DNA from 2 places in the Streptomyces sp. NPDC006326 genome. Region 2 is predicted to be linked to the other one. Evidence: riboswitches for the same ligand, from Rfam matches in the RefSeq annotation. Region 2 holds a riboswitch; the other holds the start of a gene.

Region 1 (4,988 bases), on a different contig from region 2:
CGGATCTGGGCGTCCTTGACCTCGCACAGCCAGCCGTCGACGTGCAGCAGGAAGTCGTCGAAGCCGTCGTCGTCCGGGCGCTCTTCCAGACCCAGGTCGTGGTCGAGCTTCGCGGCCTGGATCAGGGTCCAGATCTGCGCGCGGATCGCGGGCAGCTTCGCCGGGTCCATGGCGCTGATCTGCGCGTACTCGTCCAGGTGCTGTTCGAGGCGGGCGATGTCCCCGTACGACTCCGCGCGCGCCATCGGCGGGACCAGGTGGTCGACCAGGGTCGCGTGCACGCGGCGCTTGGCCTGGGTGCCCTCACCCGGGTCGTTGACCAGGAACGGGTAGACCAGGGGCAGGTCGCCGAGCGCGGCGTCCGGGGCGCAGGCCGCCGACAGGCCCGCGTTCTTGCCCGGCAGCCACTCCAGGTTGCCGTGCTTGCCCAGGTGGATCATCGCGTCGGCGCCGAAACCGCCGTCCTCCGCGCGCGCCTGGATCCAGCGGTACGCGGCCAGGTAGTGGTGCGAGGGCGGCAGGTCCGGGTCGTGGTAGATCGCGATCGGGTTCTCGCCGAAACCGCGCGGCGGCTGGATCAGGATGAGCAGGTTCCCGCGGCGCAGGGCCGCGAGGACGATGTCGCCCTCGGGGTTGGCGGAGCGGTCGACGAACATGTTGCCCGGGGCCTCGCCCCAGTGCTCCTCGACGCTCTCGCGCAGCTCGGCCGGGAGTTCGGCGTACCACCGCTTGTAGTCGGCGGCCGGGATCCGGACCGGGTTGCGGGCCAGCTGCTCCTCGGTCAGCCAGTCCTGGTCGTGGCCGCCGGCCTCGATCAGGGCGCGGATCAGCTCGTCGCCGTCGCCGGAGACCACGCCGGGGATGTCCTCGACGGGACCGAAGTCGTAACCGCCCGCGATGAGGGTGCGCAGCAGTTCCACCGCGCTGGCCGGGGTGTCGAGACCGACCGCGTTGCCGATGCGGGAGTGCTTGGTCGGGTACGCCGACAGCACGAGCGCGAGCTTCTTGTCGCGGCGCTCGATGTGCCGCAGGCGGGCGTGCCGTACGGCGATCCCCGCGACGCGGGCGGCCCGCTCCGGGTCCGCCACGTACGCGGGCAGGCCGTCCTCGTCGAACTCCTTGAAGGAGAACGGGACGGTGATGAGCCGGCCGTCGAACTCGGGTACGGCGACCTGGGTCGCGGCGTCGAGCGGCGACAGGCCCTCGTCGTTCTCCTCCCAGGCGCTGCGCGAACCGGTCAGGCACAGGGCCTGGAGGATCGGCACGCCGAGCGCGGCGAGCGCTCCCGCGTCCCAGGACTCGTCGTCGCCGCCCGCGGAGGCGGTCGCGGGCCTGGTGCCGCCGGCCGCGAGCACGGTGGTGATCACCGCGTCGGCGGACGCCAGCTCGGCCAGCAGCTCCGGTTCCGGGGTGCGCAGGGAGGAGACGTACAGGGGCGCGGGGGTGCCGCCGGCCTCCACGATCGCGTCGCACAGGGCGTGCACGAAGGCGGTGTTGCCGCTCATCTGGTGGGCGCGGTAGTAGAGGACCGCGATCCGCGGGCCGTACGGGCGTACGGGCGTGCGCTCCAGGTGCCCCCAGGTGGGCGCGGCGGCGGGCGGCTCGAAGCCGTGGCCGGTGAGCAGCACGGTGTCGGAGAGGAACCGGGCCAGCTGGTCGAGGTTGGCCGGGCCGCCGTGCGCGAGGTAGGCGTGCGCCTCGGCCGCGATGCCGATCGGGACCGTGGAGGCCTCCATCAGCTGGGCGTCGGGCGCCTGTTCGCCGGTCAGGACGACGACGGGACGGGTCTGCCCGGGGGCGAGGAGGAGGTCGAGGCCGTCCTGCCAGGCGCGCAGGCCGCCCAGGAGGCGTACGACGACCAGGTCGACGCCGTCGAGCAGCCCGGGCAGGTCGTCGAGGGGAAGGCGGGAGGGGTTCGCGAACCGGTACGGGACGGGGCCGTCGGCGGCGGCGCGGGCGCTGAGCAGATCGGTGTCGGACGTCGACAGCAGCAGGATCATGCGGCGGCAGGCCTTCCTCGGGGTTTCCGCGCCCCGGGCAGTGAGGACGACGGGAGTTCCTGACTCACCCGGCGGATGGCTCCGCAGGGTTCACAGTGGCGGGACCGCGCCGGATTCGCACCGGGCTTCCTCCCATGTCGCCGTCCTCGGCGATGACGGGCCAGGTGGCCCGCCGGTGGTCATCTTAGGTGTCCGGGCCACCGGCCGGGAGCAGGGGTCACCGGGGCGCACCCGGGGCGCCCGGAAGCGCGGGTGTGCGCCCCGGGCGGGATTCGGGCAGGTGGGGGCGGAAGGGGCGGGTGGCGACGGCCACAGGTCGGGGTGCGGCAATCGTGGGTATGCTCGCCGCCATGCCGCCCCAGCCCCCCTCCGCCGCATCGCGGGACGAACCCGTCATACGCGACCGCGGCGACGCCTGCCCCGGCGCGCTGCGGCTGCACGCCGCGGACGACGGGTTCCTGGCCCGCATCCGGATCCCGGCCGGCCTGCTCACCGCCGGCCAGGCCTCCCGGCTCGCGCTCGCGGCCGACCGGTTCGGCGACGGGCACCTGGAGCTGACCTCCCGCGGCAACGTCCAGCTGCGCGGGCTGGCGGACCAATGCGGCGCCGAGCTGGCGGCGTTGCTGGACGATGCCGGGCTGCTGCCCGCACCCGGCCACGAGCGGGTCCGCAACATCGTGGCCACCCCCCTGTCCGGACTGGACGGCTCCGGCCGGCCCGACGTACTGCCGTGGGCCGGCGAACTGGACCGGCTGCTGTGCGCGAGCGCCCGGGCCACCGCCCTGTCCGGGCGGTTCCTGTTCGCCTTCGACGACGGCCGCGGGGACGTCGCCGCACTGGGCCCCGACATCACCGTGCTCGCCCGGCCCGGCGGCCGGGCCCTGCTCCGCCTCGGCCGCGCCGCGGACGCGGTGGAACTGTCCTCGGCCGACGCACCCCGGGCGGCGCTGCTCGCCGCCCTCCACTTCCTCGACACCGCCGACGCGGCCGGCACCCGCGCCTGGCGCGTATCCGAACTGCCCCCCGAACGCGCCCTGCGGGCCGAGGAGTTCGTCCTGCGGCTGGCCGCCGCCGGCATTGGGGCGAGTCGTACGGCCGACCCCGCCTGGCCGTACGCCGCCCCTCCCCGCCCCGGGCGGAGCGGCGCCGGCGACCGGGCCGTGCTGTGCGTCCTGCCGCCGCTCGGCCGCCTGACCACCGCTCAGTGGCGGGCGCTGGTCCAGGTCGCGGACCGGGGCGGGCACCGCCTGCGGATCACCCCCTGGCGCAGCATCGTCCTGCCCGACGCCCCGCCCGCCGCCCCGCCCGAACGGCCCGGGGACGGGACCGGCACCGCCCCGGCCCTGCTGGAGGGCGCCGGACTGGTGGTGAGCCCCGGCAGCCCCTGGGAGTCCGTCACCGCCTGCACCGGCAGGCCCGGTTGCGCCAAGTCCCTCGCCGACGTCCGCGCCGACGCGCGGAGCGTGGTGGAGCAGGCCCGCGGTGCCCGCCCCGTGCACTGGTCCGGCTGCGAACGGCGCTGCGGACACCCCCGCGGGACCGCCTGGGTCGACGTGGTCGCCACCCCCTCGGGGTACGACGTGGCCACCGAAGGCAGCGCCGCGCAGCACGGCGTCCCCCTCTCCGCACTTCCCGCGGCCCTCGCGGCCGCACGCCGCACCACCTCCCACGACGCAGCGAAGAAATGAGCGAGTACACAGTGTTCGAGTACGAGAAGGACGGCGCGGCGATCTACCGCCAGTCCTTTGCCACGATCCGCGCCGAGGCGGACCTCTCCGGGCTGCCCGCCTCCGTCGCCCAGGTCGCGGTGCGCATGATTCACGCCTGCGGAATGACCGACCTGCCCCAGGACCTCGGCTACACCCCGGACGTCGTACTGCGGGCACGCGCCGCGCTGCACGCAGGCGCCCCCGTCCTCTGCGATGTGCAGATGGTCGCCAGCGGGGTCACCCGCAAGCGGCTGCCCGCCGACAACGAGGTGATCTGCACCCTCTCCGACCCGGCCGTCCCCGCGCTCGCCGCGAAGATGGGCACCACGCGCAGCGCCGCCGCCCTCGAAGTCTGGCGTGACCGGGGCCTGCTGGAGGGCTCCGTGATCGCCGTCGGCAACGCGCCGACCGCGCTGTTCCGGCTGCTGGAGATGATCGAGGAGGGCGCCCCGCGCCCGGCCGCCGTCATCGGCGTGCCCGTCGGCTTCATCGGCGCCGCCGAGTCCAAGGACGCCCTCGCCGAACACCCCTCCGCCCTCGACCACTTGATCGTACGGGGCCGGCGCGGCGGCAGCGCCATCGCGGCCGCCGCCGTCAACGCGATTGCGAGCGAGGAAGAATGAGCGACACCACCCCGGGCCGCCTGTACGGGGTCGGGCTCGGTCCCGGCGACCCGAACCTGATGACCCTGCGCGCCGTCCAGGTGATCGCCGAGGCGGACGTCATCGCCTACCACAGCGCCCGCCACGGCCGTTCCATCGCCCGCTCGATCGCCGCCGCACACCTGCGCGCCGACCACGTCGAGGAACCGCTGGTCTACCCGGTCACCACCGAGACCACCGACCACCCCGGCGGCTACCAGGGAGCCATGGAGGAGTTCTACGAGGCCTCCGCGGCCCGCCTCGCCGCGCACCTGGACGCCGGGCGCACCGTCGCGGTCCTCGCCGAGGGCGACCCGCTCTTCTACGGCTCGTACATGCACATGCACAAGCGGCTCGCCGACCGCTATCACGCCGAGGTGGTCCCCGGCGTGACCTCGGTCAGCGCCGCCGCGGCCCGGCTCGGCACCCCTCTGGTGGAGGGCGAGGAGGTGCTGACCATCCTGCCCGGCACCCTGCCGGAGGAGGAGCTCACCGCCCGGCTCGCCGCCACCGACTCGGCGGTGGTGATGAAGCTCGGCCGTACCTTCCCCGCCGTGCGGCGGGCGATGGAGGGCAGCGGCCGCCTCGCCGAGGCCCGCTACGTCGAGCGCGCGACCATGGACGGCGAGCGGACCGGC
Region 2 (4,988 bases):
CTGCGGGTCAAGCGCCGGGCCGCGAACACCGCGCGCAAGCTGCGCTCCGAGGGCGACCCGCAGGCGCTCTCGATGGAGTGGATCACCCTCTACGCCATGGCCGTGAACGAGGAGAACGCGGCGGGCGGCCGGGTGGTCACCGCCCCGACGAACGGCGCCGCGGGCATCATCCCGGCGGTCCTGCACTACTACATGAACTTCGTCCCGGGCGCGGACGAGGACGGCGTGGTCCGCTTCCTGCTGGCGGCGGGTGCGATCGGCATGCTGTTCAAGGAGAACGCCTCGATCTCCGGCGCCGAGGTCGGCTGCCAGGGCGAGGTCGGCTCGGCCTGCTCGATGGCGGCCGGCGCCCTGGCCGAGGTCCTCGGCGGCTCCCCGGAGCAGGTGGAGAACGCGGCCGAGATCGGCATGGAGCATAACCTGGGCCTGACCTGCGACCCGGTCGGCGGCCTGGTGCAGATCCCGTGCATCGAGCGCAACGGCATGGCCGCGGTCAAGGCGGTCACGGCGGCCCGGATGGCGATGCGCGGCGACGGCTCCCACAAGGTCTCCCTGGACAAGGTCATCAAGACCATGAAGGAGACGGGCGCCGACATGAAGATCAAGTACAAGGAGACGGCCCGCGGCGGCCTCGCGGTCAACGTCATCGAGTGCTGAGGGGGCGCGGGCGCCCGGCGGGGTTGGGCCGGACGGCGGATTCGGGGAAATCGGGGGCCCCGGAGTGAGGACTTTCGCCGGACGGGGGTAGTCGCGGGTACACCCCCGGATCCATCCTCGCCCGCGCCTGACCCGCGCCCGAAGAGAGGCCCACCCCATGACCGGCACCGAGCACGGCGTCCTCCCCCTCCTGTTGGATGCCGCCCCGGCCCCGCTGCCGATCCTCGGCGCATTCGTCTACCGGCCCGAGCGGCCCTACGAGCTGAGCGTCGACTTCCTCGGGGCCGGTACCCGCCTGGCCCGCTGGGTGTTCGCACGGGACCTGCTGCTCGACGGGGAGGCCTGCGCCACCGGCGACGGGGACGTCCGGGTGTGGCCGGGGTGGGCGGGCAGCGAGCCCCGGGTCTTCCTCTCCTTCAGCAACGGTGTGCACGGCTGCGTCGTCTCCGCCCGGGCCAAGGACGTGCGCATGCTGTGCCGGCGGCTGGTCGAGCTGGTGCCGCGGGGCCGGGAGCAGCGGTACTACGACCTCGACGCCGAACTCGACGCCCTCCTGACCCGCTGAGCGACTTTTTACCGATTTTGCCCGTTTCGGGTGGAACCGGTGGGGTGAGCGGGGATGTCTTTCCCGACGACACTGTCCCCGTCTCTCCCGAACCAGGGGGACGCCATGAACCATCCGCACCGCCGGCGGGTGGTGGCCCTCGCCACCGGAGCCCTGCTCACCGCCGGAACCGCTCTCGCCGCTCCGGCCTCCACCGCGACCGCGACGGCCACGGCCGACGCCCAGCGCACCCCGCTCGTCGTCAACGCCCGCTGGGGCGGGCACTGCACGTACGACCGGATCGTCGTCGACCTGCGGGGGCACGTCCCCCAGGTCGAGGTCACCCGTGTGCCGAAGCTCGTCCAGGACGGGTCCGGCAAGCCCGTACCACTGCCCGGCACGCACTTCCTCCAGATCCGCCTGCACCCCGCCCAGGCGCACGACCGTTCCGGGCAGAGCGTCTACCACGGGCCGAAGCTCGCCCGGATCCGTCTGCCCAAGTTGCAGGGGCTCGCGATGACCGGCGACTTCGAGGGGTACGTCACCTTCGGGGCCGGCTTCCGCGGCAAGCCGGCCTTCCGCTCCTTCACCCTGCACGCGCCCGAGCGGTTCGTGCTGGACGTCGCCCACCGCAACACCTGCGGCTGACCGGCACCGGCGGCCTCAGCGGTGCTCGGGGTTGGGGAAGTCGAAGCGGCAGCCCGCGTCCCACTCGGAACGCTGGTTGCCGTGCGCCGGGATCCCGCCCGAGCGTTTGAGCAGCGCGGCCAGATGCATCAGGTTCCAGGACATGAAGGTCGTGTTCCTGTTGGTGAAGTCGTTCTCGGGTCCGCCCGATCCCGGGTCGAGATAGGAGGGTCCCGGCCCGGCCTCCCCGATCCAGCCGGCGTCGGCCTGCGGCGGGATGGCGTAGCCGAGGTGCTGGAGGCTGTAGAGGACGTTCATGGCGCAGTGCTTCACGCCGTCCTCGTTGCCGGTGATCAGGGCACCGCCGACCCGCCCGTAATAGGCGTACTGCCCCTGCTCGTTCAGGAGCGAGGAGCAGGCGTAGAGCCGCTCGACGACCTGCTTCATGACGGAGCTGTTGTCGCCGAGCCAGATGGGGCCGCACAGCACGAGGATGTCGGCGGCCGTGATCTGGCTGTAGAGCACCGGCCACTGGTCGCTCTCCCAGCCGTGCTCGGTCATGTCCGGCCAGACGCCGGTCGCGATGTCGTGGTCGACGGCGCGGATCAGCGAAGTGCGCGCTCCGGCGGCCTCCATGACGGCCCGGCTGCGGTCGATGAGCCCCTCGGTGTTGCTGGTCTCGGGGGAACGCTTGAGGGTGCAGTTCACGTAGACGGCACTGAGGTCGGAGTAGTCGTAGTCGGCAGCCACGCCCCCAGCCTGTGCACGGCGGGCCGGGGCCGCCACCGGGCCGCACCCGTGCGGGGGACGCCCGGGCCCGAAGTGGAATCCCTTCGTCCTGCAGGCGCGTTTGGGCCGGGTTGTTACCGGTCCGTCCGGACGACTAGGGTCAGCGGGCCTTGGTGTACGGGAAACCGGTGGAAAACCGGTGCGGCCCTCGCCACTGTGAACGGGAAGTCCGGCTCCTCCCCCAGCTGTCACCGGGGGTGCCCCCAGCGGGAAGCCACTGGGCTGCGCGGGAGTCTCCGCTCGGCCCGGGAAGGCGGAGCCCGGGCATCATCACCCGTGAGCCAGGAGACCGGCCGGGGCGCGTTGTCCATCCACGAGGTGCTGGAGAGGTCTCCCACTCATGCATATAGCCGAGGGCTTCCTGCCCCCGCTGCACGCGGTCGCCTGGGGCGCCGCGTCCGCTCCGTTCGTCGTCCACGGCGTACGCGCCCTCACCCGCGAGGTGAAGGCGAACCCGGAGAGCACGCTGCTGCTCGGCGCGTCCGGGGCGTTCACGTTCGTCCTGTCCGCCCTGAAGATCCCGTCGGTGACGGGAAGTTGTTCACACCCCACCGGGACCGGGCTCGGGGCGATCCTGTTCCGGCCGCCGATCATGGCGGTGCTCGGCACGATCACCCTGCTCTTCCAGGCGCTGCTGCTGGCCCACGGCGGTCTGACCACCCTCGGCGCTAACGTCTTCTCCATGGCCGTCGCCGGCCCCTGGGCGGGCTACGGGGTCTACGTGCTGCTGCGGCGCTTCGGCGTCCCCCTGATGGTGACCGTCTTCTTCGGCGCCTTCTTCGCCGACCTGGTCACCTACTGCGTGACCTCCGTGCAGCTGGCCCTGGCCTTCCCGGACCCGGGCAGCGGCTTCCCGGGCGCCCTCCTGAAGTTCGGCGGGATCTTCGCGGTCACGCAGGTCCCGCTGGCCGTCAGCGAGGGGCTGCTCACCGTCCTCGTGATGCGGCTGCTGATGCAGTCCAGCAAGTCGGACCTGGTCCGGCTGGGTGTCGCGAAGCTCACCGGTTCCACCGAGCGGAAGGCGGCCGTCCGATGAGCGGCAAGACGAGCCGGAACGCGAAGATCAACGGCCTGCTGCTGCTCCTGGTGGCCGCGCTCGCCGTCCTGCCGGTCGCCCTGGGCATGGGCGAGGGCAAGGAGGAGCCCTTCGCCGGTGCGGACGCACAGGCGGAGACGGCCATCACCGAGCTCAAGCCGGACTACGAGCCGTGGTTCTCGCCCCTGTACGAGCCTCCCTCCGCCGAGGTCGAGTCGGCGCTGTTCGCCCTGCAGGCCGCGCTGGGTGCGGGCGTGCTCGCGTACTACTTCGGGGTGCGCAAGGGCCGCCGCCAGGGGCTCGCCCAGGCGCAGGCCGCCGCCGGGGCAGAGCCGGCGGAGTCGTAGCCGGTGCTGCCGATCGACGTGGCGGCCCACAGCAGCCGCTGGCGCGGCCGCCATCCGCTGGAGAAGGCCCTGCTCGGGCTCGGGCTGACGGTCACGGCCGTGTGCCTGCCTCCCTGGCCCGGCGGACCGCTGACCGCCGCCGCGACGCTCGCGGTGCTCCTCGGTCCGGCGGGGGTGTCCGGGCGGCAGCTCTGGCGGGCCTTCCGGATTCCGCTGGGCTTCTGCTTCACGGGGGCGGCGCCCCTGCTGCTGGCGGTGGGCGGCCCGGCGGGGCCGCTCGCGCTGGCCCCGGACGGCCCGCGGCATGCCGCCGAGCTGCTGCTGCGCACCTCCGCGGCCTCCCTCGGGGTGCTGCTGTTCGCCTTCACCACCCCGGTCTCGGACGTCCTGCCCCGGCTGGTCCGGGCGGGGGTCCCGGCGCCGGTCGTGGACGTGGCGCTGGTCATGTACCGGATCGGCTTCCTGCTGCTCGACTCCCTGGCCCAGGTCCGGCGCGCCCAGGCGGCCCGGCTGGGGCAGGCGGGGCGGGCGGCGGTGTGGCGCTCGCTGGCCGGGCTCGCCGCGACCTCGTTCGTACGGGCCTTCGACCGCGCGGCCCGGCTCCAGGTGGGCCTGGCCGGGCGGGGCTACGACGGCGCGCTGCGGGTGCTCGTACCCGAGGCGGCCGTGTCCTGGCGGTTCCTGGCGGCGTCCGGTGCCCTGCTGGCCGCCCTGATCACGCTGACCCTCACCCTGAAGGGGCTGTACCTGTGAACCCGTTGGTGGAACTGGCCGGCGCCGGCTATGCGTACGAGGACGGCCCGGAGGTCCTGTCCGGCGTGGACTTCGCCATCGCCGAGGGCCGGGCGCTGGTCCTGCTCGGCCGCAACGGCAGCGGCAAGACCACGCTGATGCGGCTGCTGAGCGGGGGCCTTCGTCCAGCCGCGGGCGAACTGCGCCTGGACGGGCGGGCGGTGGCCCACGACCGCGCCGGGCTGACCCGGCTGCG

The links. Region 2 has a riboswitch for cobalamin ahead of ABZ128_RS25440 (energy-coupling factor ABC transporter permease). Riboswitches for the same ligand answer to the same signal wherever they lie in the genome.
Region 1: another riboswitch for cobalamin. It lies ahead of cobN (cobaltochelatase subunit CobN); the one in region 2 lies ahead of ABZ128_RS25440 (energy-coupling factor ABC transporter permease).

Annotation. Positions count from the first base shown of each region.
Region 1 is NZ_JBEXRC010000032.1:50,817-55,804, reverse strand. Features, by position in the region: gene cobN (cobaltochelatase subunit CobN) at 1-2,000, opposite strand, end outside; cobalamin riboswitch at 2,033-2,190, opposite strand; gene cobG (precorrin-3B synthase) at 2,351-3,688, shown strand; gene ABZ128_RS23600 (precorrin-8X methylmutase) at 3,685-4,332, shown strand; gene ABZ128_RS23595 (precorrin-2 C(20)-methyltransferase) at 4,329-4,988, shown strand, end outside.
Region 2 is NZ_JBEXRC010000037.1:14,632-19,619, forward strand. Features, by position in the region: gene ABZ128_RS25420 (L-serine ammonia-lyase) at 1-657, shown strand, start outside; gene ABZ128_RS25425 (SsgA family sporulation/cell division regulator) at 815-1,222, shown strand; gene ABZ128_RS25430 (hypothetical protein) at 1,328-1,849, shown strand; gene ABZ128_RS25435 (flavodoxin family protein) at 1,865-2,578, opposite strand; cobalamin riboswitch at 2,679-2,930, shown strand; gene ABZ128_RS25440 (energy-coupling factor ABC transporter permease) at 2,958-3,653, shown strand; gene ABZ128_RS25445 (energy-coupling factor ABC transporter substrate-binding protein) at 3,650-4,000, shown strand; gene cbiQ (cobalt ECF transporter T component CbiQ) at 4,004-4,753, shown strand; gene ABZ128_RS25455 (ATP-binding cassette domain-containing protein) at 4,750-4,988, shown strand, end outside.